Regions from separate parts of the Brevibacterium siliguriense genome, predicted to be linked through region 1. Evidence: predicted binding sites of a transcription regulator. Region 1 holds the regulator's gene; each other region holds the start of a gene.
The links. The regulator HspR, encoded in region 1, represses chaperone genes until heat shock. The targets are predictions, from matches to a motif close to AAGTTGAGTCNNNNNGACTCAACTT.
Positions count from the first base shown of each region.

Region 2: a site for HspR is predicted at 4,660-4,684, ahead of BLU88_RS16250 (ATP-dependent Clp protease ATP-binding subunit). Genes of this name have one in related genera too.
Region 3: a site for HspR is predicted at 8,477-8,501, ahead of clpB (ATP-dependent chaperone ClpB). Genes of this name have one in related genera too.

Region 1 is NZ_LT629766.1:1,037,968-1,047,516, reverse strand. It holds gene BLU88_RS18520 (hypothetical protein) at 1-672, shown strand, start outside; gene BLU88_RS19120 (LPXTG cell wall anchor domain-containing protein) at 669-911, shown strand; gene BLU88_RS04535 (heat shock protein transcriptional repressor HspR) at 1,001-1,441, opposite strand; gene BLU88_RS04530 (DnaJ C-terminal domain-containing protein) at 1,456-2,472, opposite strand; gene BLU88_RS04525 (nucleotide exchange factor GrpE) at 2,654-3,334, opposite strand; gene dnaK (molecular chaperone DnaK) at 3,334-5,196, opposite strand; gene BLU88_RS04515 (TetR/AcrR family transcriptional regulator) at 5,664-6,236, opposite strand; gene BLU88_RS04510 (NmrA family NAD(P)-binding protein) at 6,406-7,260, shown strand; gene BLU88_RS04505 (LysE family translocator) at 7,310-7,939, shown strand; gene BLU88_RS04495 (DUF1048 domain-containing protein) at 8,405-8,773, opposite strand; gene BLU88_RS04490 (PadR family transcriptional regulator) at 8,776-9,123, opposite strand.
Region 2 is NZ_LT629766.1:3,605,691-3,615,239, forward strand. It holds gene BLU88_RS16235 (ClpP family protease) at 1-597, opposite strand, end outside; gene BLU88_RS16240 (hypothetical protein) at 744-1,049, shown strand; gene BLU88_RS16245 (YidC/Oxa1 family membrane protein insertase) at 1,184-1,990, shown strand; gene BLU88_RS16250 (ATP-dependent Clp protease ATP-binding subunit) at 2,092-4,641, opposite strand; gene BLU88_RS16255 (TetR/AcrR family transcriptional regulator) at 4,818-5,468, shown strand; gene BLU88_RS16260 (DHA2 family efflux MFS transporter permease subunit) at 5,465-7,213, shown strand; gene BLU88_RS16265 (DUF3152 domain-containing protein) at 7,301-8,086, opposite strand; gene BLU88_RS16270 (VOC family protein) at 8,205-8,873, opposite strand; gene BLU88_RS16275 (VOC family protein) at 8,861-9,397, opposite strand.
Region 3 is NZ_LT629766.1:906,290-915,838, reverse strand. It holds gene BLU88_RS03960 (DUF5926 family protein) at 1-293, shown strand, start outside; gene BLU88_RS03955 (glycosyltransferase family 2 protein) at 375-1,202, shown strand; gene pheA (prephenate dehydratase) at 1,199-2,137, shown strand; gene BLU88_RS03945 (FAD-binding dehydrogenase) at 2,335-4,092, shown strand; gene BLU88_RS03940 (SDR family NAD(P)-dependent oxidoreductase) at 4,089-4,928, shown strand; gene BLU88_RS03935 (NAD-dependent epimerase/dehydratase family protein) at 5,011-5,943, opposite strand; gene BLU88_RS03930 (enoyl-CoA hydratase) at 5,977-6,756, opposite strand; gene BLU88_RS03925 (Na+/H+ antiporter) at 6,866-8,443, shown strand; gene clpB (ATP-dependent chaperone ClpB) at 8,564-9,549, shown strand, end outside.

The DNA of each region.
Region 1 (9,549 bases):
CAGCGCACCTACGACGGACTGAGCTTCAACGTTGTCGATGACACCGACGAGCCCGAGGCTCCCGAGGCGGATCCGAAGGTCTCGCTCAACACCGACGAGATCTCGCAGAGCGATTTCGCGAAGAACGGCATCACGGTCACCGGTGAGGGCTTCACCCCCGGCGGCAAGGTCACCGTCGTGGGCGGCACCGCACAGTCACCCTTCGCAACCAAGGAAGTCGAAGCCGACAACGAGGGCAAAGTCTCCGCAACCCTGAAGTTCGAGGGCGACGACGCACTTCCGGCCGGCGACTACACCGTCTGGGGCGTCGACCAGGCGACCAAGACCAACTCCCCGGCTCAGGGCTTCACCATCACCGAAGACAAGACCGAGGACCCCACAACTCCTGCTGAAGAAGCCACGTTGACCGTCTCCCCGAGTCGATCACCCCCGCTGACTTCGTCAAGGAAGACAAGGGTGTCACCCTCGCCGTCGAGAACTGCGAGCCCGGTGAAGACGTCCGCTTCCTCGTTACCCCCAAGGGCGAATCGAGCGTCACCGCCTTCGACAAGACCGTTCAGGCTGACGACGAAGGCAAGGCCAACGTCAACGTCTACGGCACCAGCGCGTCCAATGCCTCGGCCTACGTCGGCGATTACGATGTCACCGTCACCTGCGGCGATGACGAACTGACCGGTGACTTCTCGGTCGAGGAGGATCCGAATGCCGGTGGCGGCGACGGAAACGAAGACGGCAATGGCGGAAACGACGAAGGCGACAACGGTGATGCCGGCAACGGGGGCGACCTGCCTCGCACCGGTACCGAGCTGACCGGCCTCGTCGGCGGCGCCGGCCTCCTCCTCATCGGTGGAGTTGCAGTCGCCATGACCATGCGCCGCAAGAAGGTGGCCCAGGATCCCGCTGAGATCTGATAGCGACCGCCTGAGCTCTGCAGAGCTCGACGCGAACTGAGAAGAGCGCAGACCCGTTCGGGTCTGCGCTCTTCGTTATTGTGTTTATCTCAGCCGCGTCGGTACCGGTTGTACAGCACCAGGGCTCCTGGTTCCGGACGGCCCTGCGGGCGACGTCCGCGCGAGATCGAGACGACGTCCCCGCCCACGGTGCCGGCTGCAAAGACGCGTGCATCGCGTTCCTGCGCCGATCTGCGGGTCCGCACCTCGTCCTCAAGCTCCTCATTGCGGCTCTTGAGCGCATCGACCTGATTCTGCAGGTCGATGATCTTCTTGATCCCGACGAGGTTGACTCCCTCGTCCTGCGACAGCTGCTGGATCAGTCGCAGCTTGGCGATGTCCTTTCCGGAGTAGCGTCGCCCCCGGCCCGCGGTGCGTTCCGGAGTGACGAGACCCAGGCGGTCATACTGCCGCAGCGTCTGCGGGTGCATGCCCGCCAGATCCGCTGCCACCGAGATGACATACACCGCCGCACTCGATGAAATGTGCATTGTGATTCACCACCTCAACTGGCCTTGGCTTTGTCCAGCAAGCCAGCGCGTGGATCCTCACCTTCGGTGGCAGCCTTGAACGATTCGACCGCCTGCTTGGCTTCCCTGGACAAGTTCTTCGGCGACACGATCTCGACTGTCGCCAGCAGATCTCCGGTGCCCTTCTTCGTCTTCACGCCCTTGCCGCGCACACGCAGGGTCCGCCCTGAAGGCGTCCCCGGTGCGACCTTGACCTTGACGGGCATTCCGCCCAGGGTCGGCACCTTGACCTCGGCACCGAGGGTCGCCTCGTCGAAGCTGATCGGCAGATCCATCCGCAGGTTGTCACCGTCGCGGGTGAAGACCGGGTGCGGGCTCACGTGCACGGTGAGGATGACGTCACCGTTCTCGCCGCCGTTGGGGCTGGTCTTGCCCTTGCCGGCCAGGCGGATCTTCTGTCCGTCTTTGACCCCGATCGGGGTGCGCACGGTCAGCGGCTTCCCGCCGGGCATGTTCAGCTTCACCGAGGCGCCGTCGATGGCTTCGGTGAATGACAGCGTCGTGCTCGACTTGATGTCGCCGCCCTTGACCGGGGGCTGGTACCCGCCGTATCCGCCGCCACCGCCGAAGCCTCCGCCGAATCCGCCGAGCAGATCCGCCAGGTCCGGGGGAACGTCGCCCCCGCCGCCGTAGGTCGTGCGGGTCCGAGTCCGTCCGCCGCCTCCGAAGAGGTCGGAGAACACGTCGTCGAATCCGCCGCCGGCAGCACCGCCGGGTCCGCCTGCACCGGCGCTGAACCGAGCACCGCCGCCCATGGCTCGGACCTGATCGTACTGGGCCCGGGATTCCTTGTCGGAGAGCACCTGGTGGGCCTGGCCGATCTCCTTGAACTTCTCTTCGGCCTTCTCATCACCGGGGTTGGCGTCCGGGTGATACTTGCGTGCGAGTTTGCGATAGGCCTTCTTGATCTCGGCATCGGAAGCATCCTTGGAGACGCCGAGGGTTTTGTAGAAGTCCTTGTCGAACCAATCATTCTGAGGTCCGGTATTCACCTGGCACCTCCTTTCCTTCCAAACAATCCAGTCATCACGGTATTCACTTGTCCTCTCACAATCCGCATCGCCGGGGCAAAGCCCCGAAGATCCGGACCGTCGCCGAGGCGGTTCCCCGTCCCCGTACGTCGGTGAACTGACGTACGGGGCGGGCGGCCGCCTCGGCGATCGTGGTCGTAGCTCAGTCCTCCGGCTGCTGGACGCCGACGCGGGCAGCGCGGATGATGCGCTCCCCGATTCGGTAGCCCGGCTGCATGACCAGGAAGAGCGTCGGAGTCTCGACCTCGTCCGAGGGCTGCTGCATGAGCGCCTCGTGGAGGTTCGGATCGAACTCGTCGCCGACCTCTCCGTACTGTTCGACGCCGATCTTGTTCAGTGATTCGACGAGCTTGTTCACGTGGGTCTCGAAAGGCCCGGTGACGTCGCCGTTCTCGCGGGCGAGTTTGACCTCGTCGAGCACGGGGATCAGGGCCTCGACGACCTTGATCGTGCCGCCGAGTGCCGCACGCTCGCGTTCCCGGTCGGCGCGCATCCGATACGCCGCATATTCGGCGTTGATGCGCTTGAGGTCGGCCAGGTAGTCCGCGGCTTCCGAACCCGGTTCGGGCTCGGCTGCCGGCTCGGTGTCCTCAAGACCCGAGGCATCGGCGGGGATGTCCACACCGAGGTCGCTGGCATCGGCCGCGGCCGCACCCTGCTGCTCGGCATTCGGATCCGCGGTCGGCTCCTCGCCGACCCCGGCCGAGGCCGACTGCGCGTCGGCCTCGGGACGGACCTCACCGGTGTTCGGATCAACCCGGCGCTTGTCACTGAAGGTGAAGCCTGGCTCCTCGGACGACTTGTCGTTGCCCTCGGCAGTCATTACTTCTTCTCCTCATCCTCTTCGTCGACAACTTCAGCGTCGACGACATCGTCGTCTGTGCTGGCATCGGCTGCGCCCTCACCGGCAGCTTCGGCGCCTTCGGCACCGCCCTGCTGGCTGTAGATGGCTTCGCCGATCTTCTGCTGGTTCTCAACGAGCTTGTCGTAGGCGCTCTTCACGGCGTCGTCGTCTTCACCCTTGAGTGCTTCCTTGACGGCATCGACATCGCCCTGCATCTCGGTCTTGAGCTCCTCGGGCAACTTGTCAGCGTTGTCAGTGAGCAGCTTCTCGGTCTGGTAGGCGAGGTTCTCCGCATTGTTGCGGACATCGGCTGCCTCACGGCGCTTCTTGTCCTCTTCTGCGTGTTCCTCGGCCTCGCGGACCATGCGGTCGATGTCTTCCTTCGGCAGTGCGGAACCGCCTGTGATCGTCATCGACTGCTCAGTGCCGGTGCCCTTGTCGGTGGCCGACACGTGGACGATGCCGTTGGCGTCGATGTCGAAGGCGACCTCGATCTGCGGCACGCCGCGAGGAGCCGGAGCGATACCGGTCAGCTCGAAGGTGCCGAGGTTCTTGTTGTCGCGAGTGAACTCACGCTCACCCTGGAAGACCTGGATCGACACAGAGGGCTGGTTGTCCTCAGCGGTAGTGAAGGTCTCCGAACGCTTGGTCGGGATCGGGGTGTTGCGCTCGATGAGCTTGGTCATCACGCCGCCCTTGGTCTCGAGTCCGAGCGAGAGCGGGGTGACGTCGATGAGCAGAACGTCCTTGCGCTCACCCACGAGGACACCAGCCTGCACGGCAGCGCCGATGGCGACGACCTCATCGGGGTTGACGCCCTTGTTGGGCTCCTTGCCTCCGGTGAGTTCGGTGACGACGGCGGAGACGCCGGGCATACGGGTCGAACCGCCGACGAGGACGACGTGGTCGATGTCGCTGACGGAGACGCCGGCGTCCTTCATGACTGCGTGGAAAGGAGCCTTGGTGCGCTCGAGGAGGTCCTTGGTCAGGTCCTCGAACTTCGCACGGGTGAGGGTCTCATCCAGGTGGATGGGTCCGTTCTCGCTCATCGACAGGTACTGCAGCGAGATGTTCGTGCTGGTCGCCGAGGACAGTTCCTTCTTGGCCTGCTCAGCGGCTTCCTTGAGGCGCTGCAGAGCGGTGGCGTCCTTGGTCAGGTCCACACCGTAGTTGTTCTTGACCTGCTCGACCAGCCAGTCGACGATGCGCTGATCCCAGTCATCGCCGCCGAGGCGGTTGTCACCGGAGGTCGCACGAACCTGAATGGTGGAGAAGTCATCTTCGTCCTTGCCGACTTCCAGCAGGGAGACGTCGAACGTACCGCCACCGAGGTCGAAGACGAGGATGAGCTCGTCTTCCTTGCCGCGCTCGAGGCCGTAGGCCAGAGCGGCAGCGGTGGGCTCGTTGATGATGCGCGAGACGTTGAGGCCGGCGATCTCACCGGCGTCCTTCGTGGCCTGACGCTCAGCATCGTTGAAGTATGCGGGAACGGTGATCACCGCGTCGGTGACCTTCTCCTGCAGGTATTCTTCGGCGTCGTGCTTGAGCTTCTGGAGGATGCGGGCCGAGACTTCGGGAGCCGTCATCTTCTTGCCGCCGATCTCGGTGGACCAGTCGGTGCCCATGTGGCGCTTGACCGATGCGACGGTGTTCTTGATGTTCGTGACGGCCTGACGCTTAGCGATCTCACCGACGAGCGAGTCGCCGTTCTTGTTGACTGCGACGACGGACGGGGTCGTGCGACCGCCTTCCGCGTTTGCAATGACCTTCGGGTCGCCGCCTTCGAGGACGGTGACGACGGAGTTCGTGGTTCCGAGGTCGATTCCGACTGCACGTGCCATAGTTTTCTCTCCTTATAGATCGTGAGTTCCTGCGACTCGAATGCGTGCGATCGGGCGGCTCCGGTCCTTGAGTCGGAACCACTCAACCGCACACATTGAGCCAACCGGACTCAAGTATTCTCTTCGAGGTTCCGACCGTCAAGTCGGCCTCATCAAAGTTGCGTACACTAGACTCAACTTTGCTGAGGCCGACTTTATTCCAGCGGGAGAGGAATTCTTTTCAGTCGGCCGTTGCAGGTTCTCGGGTTTCGTGCCGGAATCTCACTTTCACGCCGGGACCAGGAAGCCAAAGGTACGCCGGCGAAGACGTTGCTGGACAGGGAATTGATCCACCTCACCGAGGCAGGCTCTTCGGTCGCGACGATTGTGAGAGTGCAGACGGGACCCGCTTTCCAGGGGCATACCCAATCCGGCCGCCCTGGTCGTATGCGCGTCAGCAATTCCGCAGTCGCGCATATGCCACAGGCTCATCGCAGGATCCCATTGAGCACGAACTCGGTGCGGCGGTCATAGTCAGGACGCGATGGGCGGCCGCGATGCTTGAGCACGGCGGCATTGTCGAGAACCAGTTCGTGAAAGTCCTTGGCCGCGAACGATGAACTGAGGACACCTTCTGCACACCCCTCGGCCACCAACTCATCATGAAAACGACTACCCCTATGACAGAGGGCCATCAGCTCACCTGATTCCGGGAACTCCTGAAGCAGCACATCATTGACCGCGGGAATTCGATACTGGATATCCCTGATGGCAGAGATGTACCCCCGGATCCGCACCTTGACACCGGAGGCGGATCGAGCATCGTCGATGATGCCGCGCAGCTCCGAGGCAACGACCGCGTCGATGACAGCATCGATGAGTCCTGCTCTCCCGCCGAATCTGTTGAAGATCGTCGCCCTGCTCACTCCAGCCCTCGAAGCTACCTCATCCAACGACGCCGAAAAACCCTCCTCGCGGAAGACTTCCACGGCAGCCTCCCTAATCCGATCGACATTGCGCCGAGCATCGGTACGAAGCTCAGTCGAGTCTTGTTCGATCACAGCAGCATCCCTTCACTCCAAACAACTTGACACCCATTGTCAACTTCGGCATCATCGTACTCCCAGACAAATTGACAATATCAGTCAACTTATCATCGGTGCTCACCTGAGCGTCCCTTCTTCGACGATGGCCGTTCACTTCGAGCCCTGGCCCATGAAAGGACGCCTCATGATCATCGTCACCGGAGCGACAGGTATCCTCAACGGCGCCGTCGTCGAGCATCTCCTTGAGCGTTTACCCGCGAGCCAGATCGGCGTCAGCGTCCGCGATCCCAGCCGAGCCCGGCGCTTTGCCGAACGGGGCGTCAGTGTGCGACGAGGCAGCTACGACGAGCCCAATGCATTGCGCGAGTCGTTCGAAGGCGCTGACCAGGTACTTCTCGTCTCCTCCAACGACCTCAGTGCCGATGTCGCCGCTCAGCACCGCCGTGCGATCGACGCCGCGGTCGAGGCCGGCGCGCAGCACGTTCTCTACACCAGCCAACATGCGGCATCGGCAGATTCGCCCTACTTGCCACAGACGATCCACGCGATGTCAGAGGACCATCTCGCAGCATCGGGGGTGGCCTGGACTGCTCTGCGGTATGGCTTCTACGGCGATATCGCGGACCTGGTCGGGCCCTGGCATTCAACCGGCGCCGTCGCCCGGCCCGCCGACGGCCCCTTCTTCTGGGTCGACCGCCGGGACGCCGGAGAAGCAGCAGCCGAAATCCTCATCAGAGGTGTCGCGTACAACGGTTCGGTCGATCTGACTCCCGCCTCGCCGATCACGCTCACCGATTTCGCCTCGGCGGCGTCGCAACTGGCCGGACGGCAGATCGAACGCATCACCGTCGGAGACGAAGAGTGGATTGCCGGGGAAGTCGCATCTGGAGTTCCGGAAGCTGCCGCACGTTTCACCCTCACGATGTTCCAGGCAACGCGGATCGGCCACTTCGCTCACTCAGATGCGCAGCTCACCGAACTCCTCGGGCGAGAACCTCTCAGCGTCTCTGAGCAGTTGGCTGACGAGATCGGCAGCTGAGCCGAGCACGCTGAGATGACTCACCGCCGGCATCACACGCAAGAAGACAATGGAACCACAGCATCTGATGAGCTGGGTCCTCGTGGCGGCCATCAGCGCGGCCACCTCCGGCGTTGACCTGATGATCGCACTCCGATCAACGCTCTTCCACGGACGACGCTCAGGGTTCGCTGCCGTCATCGGTATCGAGATCGGGCACGCCATCCGGGCAGGAGCCAGCCTCGTTGGCCTGACTGCGCTGCTGGCCGCCTCAACGGTCGCCTATGACATCGTGAGGATCGCCGGAGCATGTTACCTGGTGTGGTTGGGCTGCACGGCGATCTGGAAGCCCCTTCCACTCAACCGGTCGACGGAAACGGAGACGGCGGCACCGACTCCGCAGAACCCCATCGACGCTGCCCGCAGCGGACTGATCAGCAATATGCTCAACCCCAAAGTCGGAGTCTTCTACATCAGCATCCTCCCCCAGTTCCTTCCCACAGAATCACCCGCCGCGGGCTGGGGCGTATTACTGATGTCCATTGCACTTGCCATCGGAATCTTGTGGCACTCGGCGATAGTACTAGCAGCCACTCGTGCTCGAGGCGTGCTCGCACGCGAACGCGTCAAGATCTGGCTCGATCGCACGAGCACTGCTGTGATGATCGACCTTGGAGTGCGCTTGGCCACTGAGCACTGACGCGCGCGAGCAACCCGCGATCGGGGTAGGCGGATAGAGAATTCGAGAACGCTCGAACAGTAGGCTGATCATGCACGAACATACGCACCACGCGGGTTTGACCTCGGCGCTTCGATGACGAAACGGGCGTGCCGGAACCGTGCCCATCGCAGCACCTCCTCGGTTCCGTGGTCGAATGCCGAACCTGTTTGCTCCAGCACGCCGTCACGCTGTGGGTGAATGTGATTGACGAGCTCAGAGTCTGGAGCAGTGCGGCCCTCGTCGCTGTCCGACCGGGAGACGAGGCCGAGCGATTCCTTGACGGGATTGACCAGCGCGGGGACCTTCGCCGCCAGGGGTGGCTCTGCTCCAGGCGGAGGGCACACATTTGGCGGTCGATTCGATCAGCGCTTTGGCCGTGCTCACTTCGAGCCTCGGATCCATGTCAAAGCTGTCGCCTTCTGACTTGGTTCTGCACCGTGGTGGTCATCGTGATTCCTCCTCGCCCTCGGCGCGTTGGATCGCGTCGGCGAGCCGACGCTGCTCCTTGCCCATCCAGCCAGGAAGCCCATAGTTTGACTTGAACGTGTCGACGAACTCCGCTGGGTCATCGCCGACGACCTCACGGACCGGCGTGCCATCGGCCGCAGCCGCCTCGAACAGATCAGCAAGGTCGTCAGTCATGTCCAACAGGTAGTCACCGTCAGCGGGGCCGGTGACCATCAGGTATCGCTCGATCCCCTCAACAGCCGTACGGTATCCCGGTGGCAGCTGCTGGACCCGCACCTTGTACGCACGCCAGCGCTTCTTGTCCTCAAATGAGCCGATGATCGTCTCGATCCAACGTGCGGCCATGGTTACTCTCCCTTTTCTTGGTGGTTGATTTGGTCGTGGAGCCGGTCGATCCGTTCTGCGAGGAAACTCCAAGTCCTCCAGAACTCCTTGAGAGACTCCTGACCGTCAGCGTTGAGCGAGTAGACTTTGCGCGGCGGGCCCTTCTCCGAGGGAACCTTCTCCACGTCGACCAGACTGCGCTGCTCGATCCGCACCAGCAGGGCATAAACGGTGCCCTCCGCAATGTCGGCGAAGCCCTGCTCGCGCAGCCAACTGGTGATCTCGTATCCATACGCTGACCGGCCGGCCAGGATCGCCAGCACGATGCCCTCCAGCGTGCCCTTGAGCATCTCGGTTGCCTGCCTGCCCATCCGACCACCCTCCTACTCATTATTACTGACTACTGGTACATAGTAAGCCAAGTACCGCTAGATAGCAACACTGACTACAGAACGACTTCGGCCGAAGCGCATGTGGTAAAAATGGTGGGTCGAGGGCCAGACAGGTGGCCCGTTCACACAGCTCGTGTGAAAATAGCGAGGCAGGCTCTTTGTCAGGAGGCGACCCTCCGTGAGCAGTCGCACACTCTCCAAAACGCCAATGACGAATGGATATGGATGTGCAAGCTCGCTCGAAGCGAAGCCCAGCGACGGGACCACTGCCCTGGGCAGCATTGTCGCTGCTCTCGCTGGTGTCTTATCGTGCCCTCCGGTCGACGCAGCCCTCGGGTCCATCTGCGACGGGCGGGGCAAGGGATAGCGCTTTCACTCGGGAGGAAGACTCGTGCTCGTCCTTTC
Region 2 (9,549 bases), 1.5 Mb from region 1:
GACCCGATCGATGAGCCCGTACTCGATCGCCTCCTTGGCGGTGAACCACCGGTCACGCAGGGAGTCTTCGAAGATGCGGTCGTAGGTCTTTCCGGTCGCCTCGGCGATCCGGTGCAGGACGGTGTCTCTGACCGATCGGAGGTCGTCGCCCTGGAGTTCGATGTCGGCGGCGGCTCCGCCGATCCCGCTCGATCCCTGATGGAGGAGGATGCGAGCGTGGGGCAGGGCGAGACGTCGTCCGGGCGTTCCCATGCTGAGGACGAACTGTCCCGCCGAGGCGGCCCACCCGAAGGCGATCGTGACCACGTCATTGGGCAGGGCGGCGATGGTGTCGGCGATCGCGTGCATCATCGGCACGGATCCGCCAGGAGAGTTGATCCACAGGTGAATATCGGAGCGCGGATCCTCGGCGGAGAGGAGGACGAGTCGGGAGACGATCTCCATTCCGTTCTCGTCGCGCAACTCGCCGTTGAAGACGACGGACCGGTAGGCGTAGAGCATGCGCTGGGATTCGGGGATCGCGGTGGCCACGTCGGCATCGTCGGAGTCGGAGAACAGGGGCGGTCGGCTGTGGGGCGAAGAGTTGAGAGTGAACATGCGTCCACGCTGGCAGAGCCGGTGCGCATGGAGAACCCTGATCCGCTCGGCGCAGACGTCTGCCGCTGTGAGCAGACGGACTCCGTTTCTCTGAACGGCCCGCACAGGCCCGCGTGCTAGCATCGACGCAGTGGTTAGGGGGCGAAATGATGGCGAATATGTGGCTGACTCTGCAGCTGCTCGTCGTCGTGCTCTCTTCCGACCTCGACTCGGTCGTGCCCCAGTCCCCCACTCATCTCATCGTCCTGGCTCTCCTCGGCGCGGCCCTGCTGACCCCGATCGCCGCATGGGCGAGCATGGCTATGCTGCGTGTGCTCTCGCTCTCGGCGCGTCCGCCGGCTCTGCCGGGCACGCGCCGAAGCATCCGCGAATTCCGCATGCCGGAGGAACCCGGCACTCCTGGTACGGCTCTGCCCAGAGCCCCCTCTTCCGTCGTTCACGCCATCGCCTGAACGACCTCGATCACGTTCCGTACGGAACGCCTCCCCGCCTCGGCGCAGGCAATTGTCATCAATCGTCACGGTGATGGCCTGCAACGGCCCAATCAACCGCGCCTCAGTGCGCCCTGTCCGAAGGACACTCACCTGTGAACATCTACGAATTCCTGCCCATCCGCCTGCTCGTCGAGGCCGCCTATACGGTGGTCACGGGGATCAGCGACATTCTCGAACCGCTCGCCGGCGGCTTCAGTGCCGCCCTAGCCGTCATCGTGCTCACCGTCCTGGTCCGCGCCGTGCTCATCCCCGTCGGGGTGTCCCAGGTCAGAGCCGGCATCACTCGAAAACGACTGGCCCCGAAGATCAGCGAGCTGCAGAAGAAGCACAAGGACAAGCCCGAGCTCATGCAGCAGAAGCTCATGGAGCTGTACAAGGAGGAGAACGCCTCTCCTTTCGCCGGGTGCCTTCCGGTGCTCGCGCAGATGCCCGTGCTCATGGCCGTCTACGGTCTCTTCATCAATGCGACGATCGGCGGGCATGCCAATGAACTGCTCGGACATACGCTCTTCGGCCTGCCTCTCAACACGAGCTTCGTCAAACTGCTCGGCGCCGGCGATCTGACCGGCACCGCAATCACGGTCTACCTCATCCTCGTCGTCCTCATCGCCGTCGTCGCCGGGTTCTCCCGACATCTGCTCACCCCGGCCACACCCGAGACCCCGACCACTCCCCCCGCGAAGAACGGGGCAGATGCTCCTGCGATGCCGGATCTGTCAGGAGTGATGAAGACCCTGAGCTTCATGCCCTTCCTCACCGCGATCTTTGCGCTCTTCGTTCCCTTGGCCGCTGCGCTCTATCTGGCGACGACGACCACGTGGACGCTCGGCGAACGACTCGTCCTCAACCGCCTCCTGGGCGCGAACGAATCGCAGCCGGAGGAGAAGACACCGGCCTGACTGGCCCGGCTGAACCAAGAACACAGAAGAGCCCGGGGCGGAGGATTCCTGTCCTCCGACCCGGGCTCTGCGTCGAGGCCGGTGCCGGGCCGCCTCGGTGATCAGGCGATGATCGGCTCCGGGCGGGTGCCGGCCACGACCTTGAGTGCGCCGCCTTCGACAGTGGCACGCACGGTGCCGCCCTCATCGACCGCCTCGGTGACGAGGAGATCGGCGATGCGGTCGTCGAGCTCGCGCTGGATCGTGCGACGCAGCGGACGGGCGCCGAACTCGGGTTCGTATCCTTCATCGGCCAGCCAGTCGAGAGCCTCTGCCGAGACGTCGAGGGCGATGCCCTGAGCCTCGAGGCGCTGCTTCGACGCAGCCAGCTGGTGATCGACGATGGACCGGAGCTGCTCGCGATCAAGCCGTGAGAACATCACGGTGTCATCGATGCGGTTGATGAACTCCGGCCGCATGAACTCCTTGAGACGACCCATGACCTTGGCCTTGAGGTTCTTCTCCGCGTCAGCGGCGGCGCCGGAGGCGAAGCCCAGCGGAGTGCCGGACATGAACTCGGAACCGAGGTTCGAGGTCATGATGACCACGGTGTTGCGGAAGTCGACCGTGCGGCCCTGGCCGTCGGTGAGCCGTCCGTCATCGAGGACCTGCAGCAGCAGATTGAACGCATCCGGGTGGGCCTTCTCGATCTCATCGAGGAGGATGACCGAATACGGACGGCGGCGGACCTTCTCCGTCAGCTGACCCGCCTCGTCGTAGCCGACGTAGCCGGGAGGGGCACCGACGAGGCGGGACACCGTGTGGCGTTCGCCGAACTCGCTCATGTCGAAGCGGATCATGGCCGACTCGTCGTCGAACAGAGTCTGTGCCAGAGCCTTCGCCAACTCCGTCTTTCCGACACCAGTGGGGCCGAGGAAGAGGAAGCTGCCGATGGGCCGATTGGGATCGGCCATACCGGTCTGGCTGCGGCGGATCGCGCGCGACACGGCGGTCACGGCTTCGTCCTGTCCGACCACGTGGTCGTGGAGGACCTCTTCCATATTCGCCAGTCGTGCCTTCTGACTCTGCGTCATCCGTGCTGCCGGGATTCCGGTGGCCCGGGAGACCACATGCGCGATCTCCTGTTCACCGATGATCGCCTCGGCGGCAGCGGTCTTCGCGGCCTCCGCGTCCGGATTCTCGGCGGATTCGATCCGGGCGGTCACCTCGTTGATCTCATCGCGGACACGGCCGGCACGCTCGTAGTCCTCCACCTCGATAGCGGACTTCTTCTCCGCTTCGAGTTCGGAGAGATTGAGCTTGAGCGCGTCGATATCGATCGCGGGTCCGCGCCTGAGCGACATCCGGGCTCCGGCCTGGTCGATGAGGTCGATGGCCTTGTCCGGCAGGAAGCGGTCGGTGATGTAGCGGTTCGACAGCTCCACGGCCGCACGGACCGCCTCGGCGGTGTAGGTGACCTCGTGGAACTCCGCATAGCGGTCCTTCAGCCCGTCGATGATCGTCACCGCATCCTCGACGCTCGGCTCACCCACGGTCACCGGCTGGAAGCGACGCTCGAGAGCCGAATCCTTCTCGATAGTGCGGTACTCCTTGAGCGTGGTCGCGCCGATCATGTGCAGATCGCCGCGGGCCAGGCGCGGTTTGAGGATGTTGCCGGCGTCCATCGAGTTCGCCTCGCCGTTGCCGCCGACACCGACGAGGGTGTGGAGTTCGTCGACGAAGACGATCATGTCTCCGTCGTCGGCGATTTCGTTGAGAGCTCCGGTCAGGCGCTCTTCGAAGTCACCGCGGTAACGGGTGCCGGCGAGCATTCCGGGCATATCGAGCGCGATGATGCGCTTGCTCTGCAGCTGCTTGGGAACTTCGCCCGAGTGGATGGCCTGAGCGAGGCCTTCGGCGACCGCGGTCTTGCCGACACCGGCCTCGCCGAGGAGGACCGGGTTGTTCTTCGTCCGGCGGGCGAGGATCTCGATCGTCTGCTCAATTTCCTCTGAACGGCCGATGACGGGATCGAGTTTGCCTTCGGCTGCGAGCTCTGTGAGGTCCGTGCCGAACTTCTCCAACACGGATTCCTGACCGTCCTCACCTTCGGCCTCCTGGCCGGGGTGCATGCCTGCGGCTTCGGCCGCCTCGGCACCGGCCTGCAGTGCAGCCTGGGTGACGCCGGCCTGGGCGAGGATCCGACCGGCGGGCATCTCCTGGTTGAGCACGAAGGCGAAGAACATGTGTTCGGGATCGATGTAGGTCGATCCGAAGGCTCGCGCCACCTGGTAGGCGTCGAGCAGGGCGCGCTGGGCCGAACCGGTCAGTGTGGGCGTGGAATCCGCCTCGGTGTCGGTGCTGGCCGGAAGGCGCTCTTCGATCGCATGGGCGATGGCCTCGGGATCGGCACCGGCCTGGCGCACGGCGGAGATTCCGGGTTCGGAATCGACCATGGTGCGCAGGATGTGGAGTGCGTCGACCTCGGACTGACCGTGTCGTGCTGCGAACTCTGCGGCCGCTTCGATGACCTCGTGGCTGCGCTTGCTCAGCAGTCGGTTGATGTCGACGGAACGGCCTCGGCGGGCTCCGGTCTGTCCCTGGAGGAAACGAGCGAGGAACTCGTCGAACGAGTCTCCGCCCGAGCCTGCGGGTCCGAAGAATGTGGCCAAAGCTGACCTCCTCTTTCAAAGTTGAGCGTATACGACTCAATCAACAGGTGCATGCGGACATATATTCCCGCCTGTCGACCACCCGACGGCGGAGTGTGAACAACATCACTGTCAAGAAATGCATTGAATGCATTTCTGCATTTGGTGCAATTTTGCAAGAGGTGCATAATTTTCTGGTGAGTTCCGAACCGACCGAATCCCTCCGCGAGCGTCAGACCCGGGAGCGCCGCGCGTCCATCCACGCAGCGGCCGTCGATCTCGTCTTCGATCATGGGCTCGACGAGGTGACTGTGGCTCGGATCGCGGAAGCAGCAGAAGTCTCGACGCGCACGTTCTTCAACTATTTCCCCACCAAGGAGATGGCGATCGTCGGACTGACGACCTCTGACGATATCGCCGCCGCTCTGCAGCGATTCATCGAGGACTTCGAGCCCCAGCGCGAGCTTCTGGTGGAGGATCTCTCCTTCACCATCCGCGCCGCGTTCGAATTCCTGCTGCCGCGGTCGGCGAACAAGCAGAAGCTGCGCGCAATCCAGGCTCGGCATCCGCACCTCGGCATGCTCAGCATGGAGACGAAGCGGCACTACTCCGAGCAGATCATCACCGGCATCCGCCGGCGAGTCGAACGTCGCGGAACCACCTTTGCCGATGACGATACTGCCGCACGGGCCACGCGGATGCTCGCGCAGCTGTGCAGCATCCCGCTCGAGCATGCTTTCGCCTCTGCGCGATTCGACACTGAACACGAATTGGACGACGAACGGGTGGACCAGGCGTTCAACTCCTCGATCGAACTGTTCCTGACCCTCTTAGAAAGGCTGAAATGACCACTACCGCCACCGAGCCCGCTGCCGAGGAGCAGCACGGCGCCGAAGAGGAGCCGGAGATCGAGACCCCGTCGGTGATCCTGCTGTTCACCGGCCTGATGCTGGCAATGTTCATGTTCTCGCTCAACCAGACCATGTTGGCCACGGCCCTGCCGACCATCGTCGGTGACCTCAACGGCGTCGACCAGATGCTGTGGGTCTCGACGGCGTTCATGCTGGCGTCGACGATCATGATGCCGATCTACGGCAAGCTGGGCGATTCGTTCAACCGGAAGAAGATCTTCATCTTCGCCATCTGCATGTTCATCCTCGGTTCGATCGTCGGCTTCCTGGCCCACAACATGGCCGTCCTCATCACCGCACGCGTCATTCAGGGACTCGGCGGCGGCGGTCTCATCATCCTCTCGCAGGCCCTCATCGCCGCGGTTGTGCCGGCGCGCAAACGCGGCCCGTACATGGGCATCATGGGAGCGAACTTCGCGGTCACCTCGGTGGCGGGACCGCTGATCGGAGGCTGGATCACCGAGGGTCCCGGCTGGCGCTGGACATTCGCGCTCAACCTGCCGTTCGGCGTGCTCGCGCTCATCGCCGCCATCATCTTCCTCAAGGTCCCCAAGTCGGATCGGTCGGTCAAACGCCATGTCGATGTCGCGGGAATGATCCTCATCGCCGAATTCACCTCGGCACTCATCCTCACGACTTCGTGGGGCGGCCATCAGTACGACTGGGACGATCCGATCATCATCGGACTCATCGCCATCGCCGTGATCAGCACCGTCGTCTTCGTCTTCGTCGAACAGGCTGTGCCCGAACCCGTCATCCCGATGTTCGTGTTCAAAGACACGAACTTCGTCCTCTGCACGATCGCCGGCATGTGCATAGCCATCGGCATGTTCGGCGTCCTTTCGTACATGCCCACGTTCCTGCAGATGGCCCACGGGATCGAAGCGACGAAGGCCGGGCTCCTCATGGTGCCCATGATGGCCGTGATGCTGCCGAGCTCGGTCATCATCGGCTTCGTCGTCTCGAAGACGGGACGGTACAAGTGGTACCCGGTGCTCGGCAGCGCGATCGTCGGCGTCGCCCTCTTCCTCATGGGGACCTTCGTAACGGCCGATCAGAACGTTCTCGTCGTCATCGGCTGCCTGTGTGTGCTGGGCCTCGGCCTGGGACTGTCGATGCAGATGCTCGTGCTCATCGTCCAGAACTCGTTCCCGGTGGCGATGGTCGGCACGGCGACAGCGTCGAACAACTTCTTCCGGCAGATCGGCGGCACGCTGGGCATGTCATTGATCGGTTCGCTCTTCACCTCGAGGCTGGCATCCAACCTCGAGGACGGCATCAAGTCTCTGGGGCCTCAGGGCGCCCAGGCGATGAAGGGCACGGGGTCGAATTCACTGACCCCCGAGGTGGTCAAGTCGCTGCCCGATCCGATCCACACGATCATCGTCAATGCGTACAGCGATGCGCTGGTGCCGATCTTCCTGTGGGTCTGCCCGCTGGGAATCATCGCGGCAGTCATCCTCATGTTCGTTCGTGAGAAGGCTCTGGCTACGAAGATCGATGCGGGTGCCCCGACGGACCATCAGCGTGAGGTCGTCGCGACCGACAGCATCGCTGTCGTCGAACAGCCTGGTTCGCTGACCCCCTCGGGCACGAGCTCCGTCAGCGATGAGATCGAGTACGAGAAGGCCACGCAGGGTGCCGGAGACTACTCTCTGCGGCCCCGCTCGCCCAAGCACTGATACGCACGTCCACGCCACGACAGTGCGGGCCCCGCAATTGCGGGGCCCGCACTGTATCGGCCGGAGTCTGTCCGCGACTGCCGTGGACTAGCCCTTCGATGGCCATCCGTTCGGCTCACACCCCTGCAGGCCCTTCGTCTGCTGCTGCATGAGCGGGGCCGTCTTGCCTGGTCCGGGGCAGGATTCGTGGCCGTGGCCGAGAGCGTGACCGACCTCGTGGTTGATGAGGTACTGCCGGTACTGGACGATATCGTCGAACTCTTCGGTGGCGGAGACCCAGCGCTTGGCGTTGAGAATGACGTTGGGACCGTTGCGACACGAGAGCCTACCCAGGGTCCGCAGCGGCAGGCACATCTCGTCGACGGTATCGGGGCTGGCGATGGAGATCATCGTGTCCTGACCTTCATCGACGAGCTCGATGGAGACGTCGTCCATGTCCTGCCAGCCGCGCTCGTCCTGGAGGGTCTTGATGATGAAGTCTCCGGCCTCATCGACGTCGATGGGCAGGTTGTCTTCGACGCGCAGGGCGACCTTGAACGTCTTGCCCTCGTCGCGGTTGGGTCCGGTCTCCTCTTTCGGCCGGTCCCATTTTCCGCTGCCATGATCGTCGATTTCGTCTTCGCTGACTCCCGCCGCTCCTGCGTCTTCCACGCTTGCGGTCTCAGTGGGCGTGGGCGTCTGGCTCGGCTCTTCGCCGGCCGTGCCGCTCGGATCCGGCGATCCGGACTGTGTTTCGGCCGCCTTCGGGGTCGGTCGCGTCTCTTCCTCACCTGCGGGCGCGCAGGCGCTCAGTCCGATGAGCAGCGAGGCAACGGCAAGCGAGGTCAAGGTGCGGAGGCGCGGGCGGGCGGCGAGGCGGGTTCGACTGAGCACGCCTGTGAGTCTAGTCGCAGCACGCGATGATGCGGACGGTTCAGCGAGAAACGGGCTGAGTGTCGAGAAACGCGTGCGCACACCCAGATCTCGACACGCAGCCCGTTTTTCGGTGAGGTCAGAACTCGAGGACGCCGTCGGGGCCGCGAAGCCGGGCACGCAGGCGGCGATCCGACCCTTCGACCACAGTGGTGTCACCGGCACCGAGTACCTCGAGCACCTGCAGCGCCGACTCGGGTTCCGGGGATTCCACACGGAACTCGAGCAGTTCGAGCGCGGGCAGGGCCGCCTCGGCGGGATGGACGGATTCGCCCCAGTCGATGAGGAACGGCTGCGCACCCTCGCGCGGGAGCGGGGAACGCGCGGTCAGCCGCCATTCGAGGCGGTCGCCTTCGGCGGTGTCGCGGGCCATGTCCTGGACCTCACCGAAGTCGATGCCTGCGGTGTTCGCGGCTGCGATCTTCGCGAGGAACGCCGGCGGATGGATGGCCCAAGTCTGCAGCGTCGGCTCGGTGGCCAGATGTGCGTCGAGGGGCAGGGTGCCGTCGGCCGGCGGCTCCTGCTGCGGGTCCGGACCGAGGATTTCGAGGTAGGTGTGCGCTCCCTTCGGCCAGCCCGTCGGGGCGAGTCCGAGGAGGAAGTTCGCGGTCCCCCGCCCCGGATGCGAGCCGCCGGGAACCGCACGCACCCCGGTGGACTCTTCCACGGCGGCGACCCCGGATTCGAGGTCGGGCACCGTGATGACGAGGTGGTCGAGTTCAGCGGGAATGATGTTCAGAGCGTCCATGATCCACCCGGACCTTTCAGATGAGCGTGTAGGCCCTCAGTCTCCCCCTCTTGCCCTCCTGGGGCAATGATGTCGAGAGCGATGCCGAAGAAATCGAGGACCGTTCCGTCCGGTCGGCGGCGGGTCATGTCATGAACCTCGCCGAGGCGGACCCGCGGTTCCTGTGACCGCGCCGCGGCCGTGACGAGACCGTCGAAATCGTCCGGACGGATCGCCCACCTCTGCACCGTGGGTTCAGTGATCCCGGCCAACCGTGACGCTGCGAGCGCCGGGTCCTGCTCGGGGTCGGGACCGAGGATCTCAAGGTATGTGAGCGGGTTCGAACAGCTCGGACGTGCGAGTCCGAGCGATTCCGTGAGCTCATCGGCGAGCTCGAGTCCGAGCAGCGCATTGGCTGTCCCCAGCCCCAGATGGGCACCGCCGTCGACCGGCTCCACCCCCAGACTAGTCGCGGATTGCTCAACATATCCCTGAAGGTCGGGAACGGCGATGACCAGATGATCGAAGCGCGAATTGCTCAACATGTCTCAATATTAAGCCCCGGATTGACGGCGATTGCACGGATGCGCTTAACTCAATGCATGCACATCCACTTCGGGCCCCGCGCCGGACACCGCCTCTGCCAGTCAGAAATGGCACCACCAATGTCCGCATATTGTTGAACTATCCGACTCAG
Region 3 (9,549 bases), 130 kb from region 1:
GCTGGGCCCGTTCCGAGGGTGAGGACCGCGTCGTCGACGCAATGGCGCGCCTGCAGGCAGAGAACGCCAACGACCTCGGCGGAATCGGCACCTTCCTCGGCTACTTCCGCGCCCACGGCATCATCGTCCCCGTCTGGGAACTGACGTTCGGCACTCAGGTCGACGACGTCGAAGAGCCCATCGCCGCCTTCGGCAAACGCCTCGACGAAGCGCTGAACACGACCGAGCCGATGAGCACCGAGGCCCGCCGCGTCCGCTCGGGCATCGTGTCCCGCCAGCTGACCATCCACTGATATCCGTCACCACCCCATCACCGAGGCAGGACCCGGGAACGGTGCCCCGCCTCGGTGCCGGTGACGGACAGGAGAACCGACATGAGCGCACAGCCGCACCCCGCCCCCGAGGCGGTCGCCGCCGTCATCCCCGCGATGAACGAATCCGCACGGATCGGTGCCACCGTCACCGCGGCCAAGCAGATCCCCGGGGTCGACATGGTCCTCGTCGTCGACGACGGATCATCTGACGACACAGGGTCCCTGGCCCGCCGCGCCGGCGCCGAGGTGATCACCCACCCGAAGAACAAAGGCAAGGCCGCGGCCATGATGACCGGGGCGTTCGCCGTGCGCAACCGGGAGATCTCCGACGCGGATCCGAACGTCGAACCGACGCACCGGGCGCTGCTGTTCATCGACGGCGACCTCGAGGACTCAGCGACCAATACCGCTCCCCTGGCCGAGCCTGTGCTCGCCGGGGATGCCGATATGACGATCGCGATCCTGCCCGCGCAGAAGCGCAAGGGCGGGGGCTTCGGCTTCGTCGTCGGGCTGGCGAAGAAGGGCATCGCCGAGCTCTCCGGATTCGAAGCCACCCAACCTCTGTCGGGCATGCGCTGCCTGTCGAGAGAGGCCTTCGATGCGGCCCTGCCGTTCGCCGCCGGCTGGGGTGTCGAGGCAGCCATGACCATCGACGTCGTGAACGCCGGACTGCGCGTCGAAGAGGTCGAATGCGATCTCCACCACCGCGTCACCGGCCGCGACCTGAAAGCCCAGATGCACCGCGCCGCGCAGTACCGCGACGTCGCCCGCGCGATCCTCGTCCGCCGCCTCCGCGCGAAGCGCAGCGGGACTTCCCCTGCGGCCCGCAGCGAGTCCGACGTCTCCGCACAGAATCTTTCCGCTGACCACAAGGAGACCGGCCGATGAGCCTCAACCGTTTCGCGTACCTCGGCCCGGAGGCCACCTTCACCGAGGCGGCCCTGCTCAGTTTCCTCGACTCCCGGAACCTGCGCGCCGAGGCCACGACGCATCCGATGCGCAATGCCCCCTCGGCGCTCGATGCGGTGCTCGAGGGTGACTGCGATGCCGCGGTCGTGCCGATCGAGAACTCCCTCGAGGGAGGGGTGCCCGCCACGATCGATGCGCTGACCGAGAACGGACGACTCCAGATCATCGCCGAGGTGGTCGTCCCCGTCCGCTTCGTCCTCGCCGTCAAACCCGGCACTAACAGGGAAGAGATCTCCTCCTTCGGTTCGCACCCGCACGGTGAAGCGCAGGTGCGTGCGTTCATGAACGAGAACTTCCCCGAAGCCGTCTACCTGCCGACCTCGTCGACCGCTGCCGCAGCACGTGATCTGGCCAATGATGCCGGTGACCACATGGCCGCCGTCTGCCCGGCTCTGGCCGCTCAGCGCTACGGTCTCGAGATCGTCGCCGAAGACATCGGCGACCGCAAGGATGCCGTCACCCGATTCGTCGTCGTCACCCGCCCGGGCCCTCTGCCCGCTCCGACCGGCGCGGATAAGACGACCATCGTCGCAGCGCTGCGGTCCGACCGCGCCGGTTCCCTGCTCGAACTGCTCGAACAGTTCTCCAGCCGCGGGGTGAATATGTCCCGCATCGAATCCCGGCCGACCGGGGACGGGCTGGGCCTCTACCAGTTCTCGATCGACCTGCTCGGGCACATCCATGAGGCACGGATGGCCGAGGCTCTGCAGGGAGTCCACCGGGCAGCACTCACACTGCACTTCCTCGGCAGCTACCCGAGCTCCGACGGAGCCGTGGTGCCGATCGACCCGACGACGACGGATGAGTCGTTCGCCGCAGCCGCCGATTGGCTGGAGTCGACTCTGGGCGCCTGAGCGTCTGGGGCTGCTCCCCGTCCCGTTTCGCCGCTGAGTGCGGTGCCTCGCGCGCCCTACCCGGCGCCTAATCTGCAATACTGGCGTCTACTGGTAAGTAAGTGTGCGCAGATTGCCAGAAAAGGGTCCTGTTCCGGGCAATCTGCGCACACTTGACGTCGGTTTGCCCGCCGATGAATGCGACAGAGGAGTCGACGATGAACGCAGACAGCCGCCCATCCCCCGATGCGATCGTCGTCGGGGCCGGTCTCGCCGGACTCGTCGCCGCACATGAACTCACCCAGGCCGGCAAGCGCGTGCTCATCCTCGACCAGGAGAACCGAGCGAACCTCGGCGGGCAGGCCTTCTGGTCCCTCGGCGGACTCTTCCTCATCGACTCCCTCGAACAGCGACGGCTGCGCATCCACGATTCGCTCGAGCTCGCCAAGGATGACTGGGCCACTTCGGCGGGCTTCGACCGAGACGAGGATCATTGGCCCCGGAAGTGGGCGGAGGCCTACCTCGAGTTCGCGGCCGGAGAGAAGCGCCAGTACCTGAGTGACCTCGGCCTGCGACTGACCCCGATCGTCGGCTGGGCAGAACGTGGAGGGTCCGGGGCGGGTGAGCACGGCAATTCCGTGCCCCGCTTCCACCTCACCTGGGGCACCGGCCCCGAGGTGGTCCGAGTGTTCCGTGACCCCGTCGAGACCGCAGAGGCCGCCGGACTCGTCGAGTTCGCCTTCCGTCACCGCGTCGACGAACTCATCACCGAGGATGGGGCCGTCGTCGGTGTCCGCGGACGCACGCTCGCCCCCAGCCACACTGCCCGCGGAATCAAGTCGAACCGGGAGGAAGTCGCGGACTTCGAACTCCGCGCTCCCGCCGTCATCGTCACCACCGGCGGCATCGGACACAATTTCGAGCTGATGAGGAGATACTGGCCGACCGACCGCCTCGGCGAATTCCCGGACACGATGCTCGCCGGAGTGCCCGCGCACGTGGACGGGCGGATGCTGCGGATCGCCGAGGATGCCGGAGCCAGCCTCATCAACCGGGACAGGATCTGGGCGTATACGGAGGGCATCGAGAACTGGAATCCGATCTGGCCGGGGCACGGGATCCGCATCATTCCCGGACCGTCGTCGCTGTGGTTCGATGCCGAAGGCAACCGCTTCCCGGCCCCGAACTATCCCGGCTTCGATACGAATCGGACGATGCGCACCATCCTGGAGACCGGTCACGACTATTCGTGGTTCGTGCTCAACGAGTCGATCATCCGCAAGGAATTCGCGCTCTCCGGTTCGGAGCAGAACCCGGACCTCACCGAGAAGGACATTCGCATCACGCTCGACCGGGTGCGGTCCTCCGACGCACCGGGACCGATCGAAGCTTTCAAGAAGTACGGTTCCGACTTCGTCGTGGCCGAGACCACCGAGGATCTGGTCGCGGGAATGAACGAACACTCCCGCGGACCGGTCATCGATCATGACCACCTCGTGGAGCAGATCCGGCAGCGAGACCGGCAGACCGACCACGCCTTTTCGAAAGATGCGCAGGTCCAAGCCATCCACAATGCGCGGTCCTATCTGGGCGACAAGATCGTACGCGCGGTCAAACCGCACAGAATCCTCGACCCCGCACACGGTCCGCTCATCGCGGTGCGTCTGAGCCTGCTCTCGCGCAAGACTCTCGGCGGGCTGGAGACGAACCTCGACGGGCAGGTGCTTGCCGCGTCTGGTGCTGGTGCAGGGTCCGGCAGCGGCGAACCGATCCCCGGCATGTATGCCGCCGGTGAGGTGACCGGTTTCGGAGGCGGCGGGATGCACGGCTACAACGCACTCGAGGGAACGTTCCTCGGCGGATGCATCTTCTCCGGCTTGCGCGCCGGACGCGCTGCCGCAGAGCAGGCAGGCTATACGGCGAGGCCTGTGAAGCCGGAGACCGGATCCGCACCCAGCGAAGGAAAGCGCACATGACCCCCACCGCACAGTCGGACCTCACCGTCCTCGTCACCGGCGGCACCTCGGGAATCGGCAGAGCCGTCGCCGAGGCACTGGCGACGAAGGGATGCACGGTGCTGGCGACCGGACGGAATCTCGACCGCCTCGAACCAGCCGAATGGATCCCCGGCGTCCGCTATCTGCCGCTCGATCTGGCCGTCCCCGACGGTCCGGACCGTTTGGCCGGAGAACTCGATGAGCTCGGCCTGCTCGACGGCATCGATGTGCTGATCAACAATGCCGGTGAGAGCCAGTCGGGGCCGTTCGAAGAGCTGCCGGCCGAGGCCATCGAGCGGCTCTTCCGCACGAACGTGTTCGGGCCCGTTCGGCTGAGCCAGCTCGTTCTGCCCGGAATGCGTGCACGCCACCGGGGGCGCATCATCATGGTCGGGTCGATGCTCGCCAGTTTCCCGCTGGCCCACCGCAGCTCGTATTCGGCGGCGAAGGCGGCTCTGCGCGCCTTCGCCACGGCGGCAAGGCAGGAGCTCTCCCCCTTCGGAGTGTGGGTGAGCACCGTCGAACCGGGATCGATCGCCACAGGCATCGGACTGCGGCGGACGAAGTACCTCGAAGAGGGTTCGCCCTATACGCAGGATGTCACGACGATGCTCGAACGTCTCGACGCCAATGAACGCGGCGGCATTCCGGCAGAGAAAGTCGCGGCCACGATCGTCGATGCAATCATCGCGCCGCGACCGCGCGAGTTCTACGCCGTCGGCAGCAGGGCACCGCTGCCGTTCCTGCTGGGGCGCGCGCTTCCGCGCGAACTCATGTCGAAGATCGTCGCCGCCCAGCACGGGCTGAAGCGGTGACGACAGGCGCCGGAAGCGGAGGCAGGGCGAGTATCTGACGTCGGGCTGAAGCGGTGAGCCTCGGAGGCCCGGCCCCAGCCGCCTACTGCAGCCGTGACGGGATGAGGTGCTGGGTGGTCGAGATGCCGAGCACCCGCTGCTGCCGTGACAGGTTGTAGGTCCGGTCCGACTGCAGGTATCTGACGAGGAAGAGCTTCGCGAAGTCCCCGCGTTTAAATATGCTCTTGACCTTGAGCCCGAGCTTCGCCGCCACCAGTGCCTTGTCCTTCGCCACGCCTTCGATGACGACTTGGTCGTAGCCCATTCGTGCGAAGTGAGTGACGACAGCCTCTTTGAGCCGGTAGGGAATCGGGTCGCCGATATTGAACGGTCCCGCCGCCGACGGCACATCCAGGCAGGCGAGCGCCGCCCGGACCACATTGTCGATATGAGTCAGGGTGATCTTCTGACGACCGCCACCCGGCAGCCGCAGCACACCCTTCTTCGACATCCGCGACAGGAACGGCATGAGCATCGTCTCGCCCGGGCCATAGACTGCCGCCGGCCGCAGGATCGCCGCATCGGCCCGCAGGCGCCCGACGAGCTGTTCGGCGAGCGCATGAGTGCGAGAGTAGGCATCGGCGAAATCGTTGGGATCCTTCGGACCGGCCTCCTCCCACAACTCGGCGTGGGGTTCGGACTCGGAGTACACCGTCGTCGAGGACACATGGACGACGCGGGACTGCGGGAAGGCGTCGAGGACATTGCGCGTGCCCGTCACCTTCACCTCGTAGAGCTCATCGTCATCGGCGCTGACAGAGGCGATCCCGGCACAGTGGAAGACCGCGGTCGCGCTCTTGGCCAGCGAAGTCACCGCTGCAGGTGCGGGCTCCGTGATGTCCCAATGCTGGAAGTTCACCCCGGGGATCTCCGGGTTCCTCCGACACAGCGCATAGACCGTTTCGCCCCGATCGGCGAGCGCCCGTGCAATGGCACCACCGATGAAGCCGCTGGCTCCGGTCACTATCACCGACACGACGGTCCCCTTCTCCTCTTCATGCCCACCGCCTCAGCGGCGGTGCTGCCACTGCGGTTCCCTCTTCGTCAGGAAGGCGTCGATCCCCTCCTGCGCATCGGCTGCAACGGCATTGTCCGCCATCACCTGCGACATCCGCGCATAGGCATCGGCCACAGGCAGTTCCCGCTGTTCGTAGAACGCGGCTTTTCCTAGGGCAACTGTAGCCGACGAGGCGGACGCGACCTTGAGAGCCAATTCCAAGGTGGCCGACTCCAGGTCAGCATCGGCGACGACATCGGAGACGAGGCCGAACTTCAGCGCATCTGCAGCGGTCACGAAATCACCGGTCAGCAGCATCCGCATCGCCTGCTTCGCCGGCACCGCACGGGAGAGTGCCACCATCGGAGTCGAACAGAACAGACCGATCTTCACCCCGGGAGTGGCGAACCTGGCGGACTCGGCGGCGACCGCCAGATCGCAGGTCGCCACCAGCTGGCAGCCCGCAGCAGTGGCCACTCCCTGCACCTGCGCGATGACCGGCTGCGGGATGGACTGGATGAGCTGCATCAGCCGCACACACGCATCGAACGTGGTCTGCTGCGTGGCATGATCGGCACCACGGATCTCGGTGAGATCATGACCGGAGCTGAACACATGACCGGCGGTGTTGAGGATGACCGCGCGCACATCGGCGCGCTCGGCCACCTCGGTGAGGGTGCCGATGAGGTCCTCCATGACCGTGCGCGACAGCGCATTGCGCGTGGACGGCCGGTTGATCGTCACGGACGCGACTCCGTCGTCGAGGTGGCCGAATACAATTGATTCCGACATAGCCTCATTCTGCCAAAGGTCTGCGGACCCGGCGCGGAATCTGCGCCGACATTTTTCCGCCCGCCTCCGGACTTATCCGCCCCGGTGGGAGCGGTTCGGAGGGACTGGCATGACCACGTTGCTGATGATCATCGGATTCGGAGCCGCCACCTCTGTGGTGGTCGGATTGGGGCAGAAGCTCAAGCTTCCCTGGCCGGCGCTGATGGTCCTCATCGGCATCGCCGGCGCGTTCATCCCCACCTTCGCCGAGGTGGCTATCGACCCCGAGCTCGTCCTCCCCCTGTTCCTGCCGCCCCTGCTCTTCGCCGCCGCGCAGAAGACATCGTGGGCGCTGTTCGCGATCCGGTGGCGCACGATCCTCGGCATGTCCGTGGCCCTGGTCGGGGTGACCGTGGCCGCCGTCGCCGGGTCCGCGGTCTTCCTCATCCCCGGAATCACGATCGCCGCTGCCATTGCACTCGGCGCCATGCTCGCCCCGCCCGACCCCGTCGCCGTCGAAGCCGTGGCCAGCACCGTCTCGATCCCCCGCCGCATCATGTCGACCCTGCAGAGCGAGGGCCTGTTCAACGATGCCGCCTCCCTGGTCATCTTCCAGACCGCAATGGCCGCGGTCCTGGCCGGCACCGAGGTGGACTACGCAGATCTGGCCGTGTCATTCGTCGTCTCCGCCGTCGTGGCGATCATCGTCGGACTGGTTCTGTCCTTCGCCGCATGGTGGGTGATGGAGAAGATCGACCACACGATCGCTCGGTCCTCGCTCATGCTCGTCCTGCCCTTCGGCGTCTACCTCGTGGCCGAGCACTTCCACGCCAGCGGAGTCATCGCCGTCGTCGTCGCGGCCCTCGAGGTGCGACGCCGCGATGTCGAGGGCAATTCGGCGGAGCGGGTGACGCAGAATTCGACGTGGCAGGTCCTCGAGATGCTCATCACCGGAATCGCCTTCGGTCTCATCGGCCTCGATCTGCGCCTCATCGTCGAATCCGAGCACGCCGACCTCGGGCGGGCGATCCTCGTCGGTGCCCTCATCGCCGTCGTGGTCGTCGCCGTCCGCTTCGTGTGGCTGCTGTTGGGCACGGTCATCGAACGCAAGAGACGCGAGGAGGATCCGGATGCCGCGCCCCTGAGCGTCCGCGATGCGACGCTGATGACCTGGGGCGGGATGCGCGGCCTGGCCACCGTCGCACTGGCCCTGTCCATCCCGGCCACGACGAGTTCCGGCGCACCGTTCCCCGGGCGGTCCTATATCGTCGTCGCGGCCGCGGTGGTCCTGCTGGTCACTCTGGTGCTGGCGGGTTTGAGCTTCCCGACGGTCGTCGCCCTCCTCGGCATCGACGACGAAGCGGAGAAGGAGCATCAGGCCACCAGGGACATCGCACTTCGGGCCTACAAAGCCGCGATGCGCGAGATCAAGAACGACGACAGCCTGCCCGACGACGTCATCGAACCTCTGCGGGCACGGTTCAAGGTCCTGCACGATCAGCTCAGCGGAACCACCGATGACCAGGCGAGCTCGGAACAGGCGATGGCGTTCAAGGAGCACCGGGAGCAGATGATGCAGGTGCAGAAGAAGGCCATGCAGTCCGCCCGCGCCGAGGTGCTCAAGGCCCGTCGCGAACGCGGCACCGATCCGGAGATCGCCGACCGGGTGCTCCACCGCTTCGACCTCCAGTCAGTCATCACCCGGTAGGGGCGCCTCGGCGAAATTCTTCTTCGATTCTGAAGGTTGAGTGGAATAGACTCAACTTTGTTGGTGTTGTTCTTTTCGAGAGCTGAAATCAGCACAGAATTCTGAAGAGGAGATGCGTACATGGACGCACAGATGACAACCAAATCCCGGGAGGCGCTGCAGACTGCGGTCAACGACGTCGTCGCCCGGAAGAATAACCAGATAGAACCGGCTCACCTCGTCGCGGCCCTGCTCGGCCAGCCCGATTCGCTGGCCGCCACCCTGCTGACGAAGGTCGGTGCCGACCCGCAGGCCGTGCTCCGGTCGATCGAATCCGTGATCAGCGGATTCCCCACCGTCAGCGGTTCCACCGTCAGCCAGCCGGGGCTCTCCCGCGCGGGCCTGGAGATGATGAACCTCGCGCAGGAGGAGATGACCGCACTCGGCGATCAGTTCGTCTCGACCGAACACCTGCTGCTGGCCGCCGCGGCCGGCCAGGACACCACGGGTGAGGCGCTGCGTGCGAATGGAGCGAACCGGGACGCGCTGCTGGCGGCCCTTCCCGAACTGCGCGCCGGCAAGAAAGTCACCTCGGAGAACCCCGAGGAGACGATGCAGTCGCTGGAGAAGTTCGGTATCGATCTCACCGCAGTCGCCCGTGAGGGCAGACTCGACCCGGTGATCGGCCGCGATAAGGAAGTGCGCCGCGTCGTACAGGTGCTCTCCCGCAGGACGAAGAACAACCCCGTCCTCATCGGTGAGCCCGGCGTCGGCAAGACCTCCGTCGTCGAAGGCCTGGCCCAGCGGATCGTGGCCGGTGACGTACCCGAATCGTTGCGCGACAAGACGCTCATCAGCCTCGACCTGTCCGCCATGGTCGCCGGGGCGAAGTACCGCGGCGAGTTCGAGGAGCGGTTCAAGGCCGTGCTCGAGGAGATCAAGAACGCCGACGGCCGGATCATCACCTTCATAGACGAACTGCACACGATCGTCGGTGCCGGTGCCGGCGGGGACTCCTCGATGGACGCGGGCAATATGCTCAAACCGATGCTCGCCCGCGGTGAGCTGCGGATGATCGGTGCCACCACGCTGGACGAGTACCGCGAGAACATCGAGAAGGACCCCGC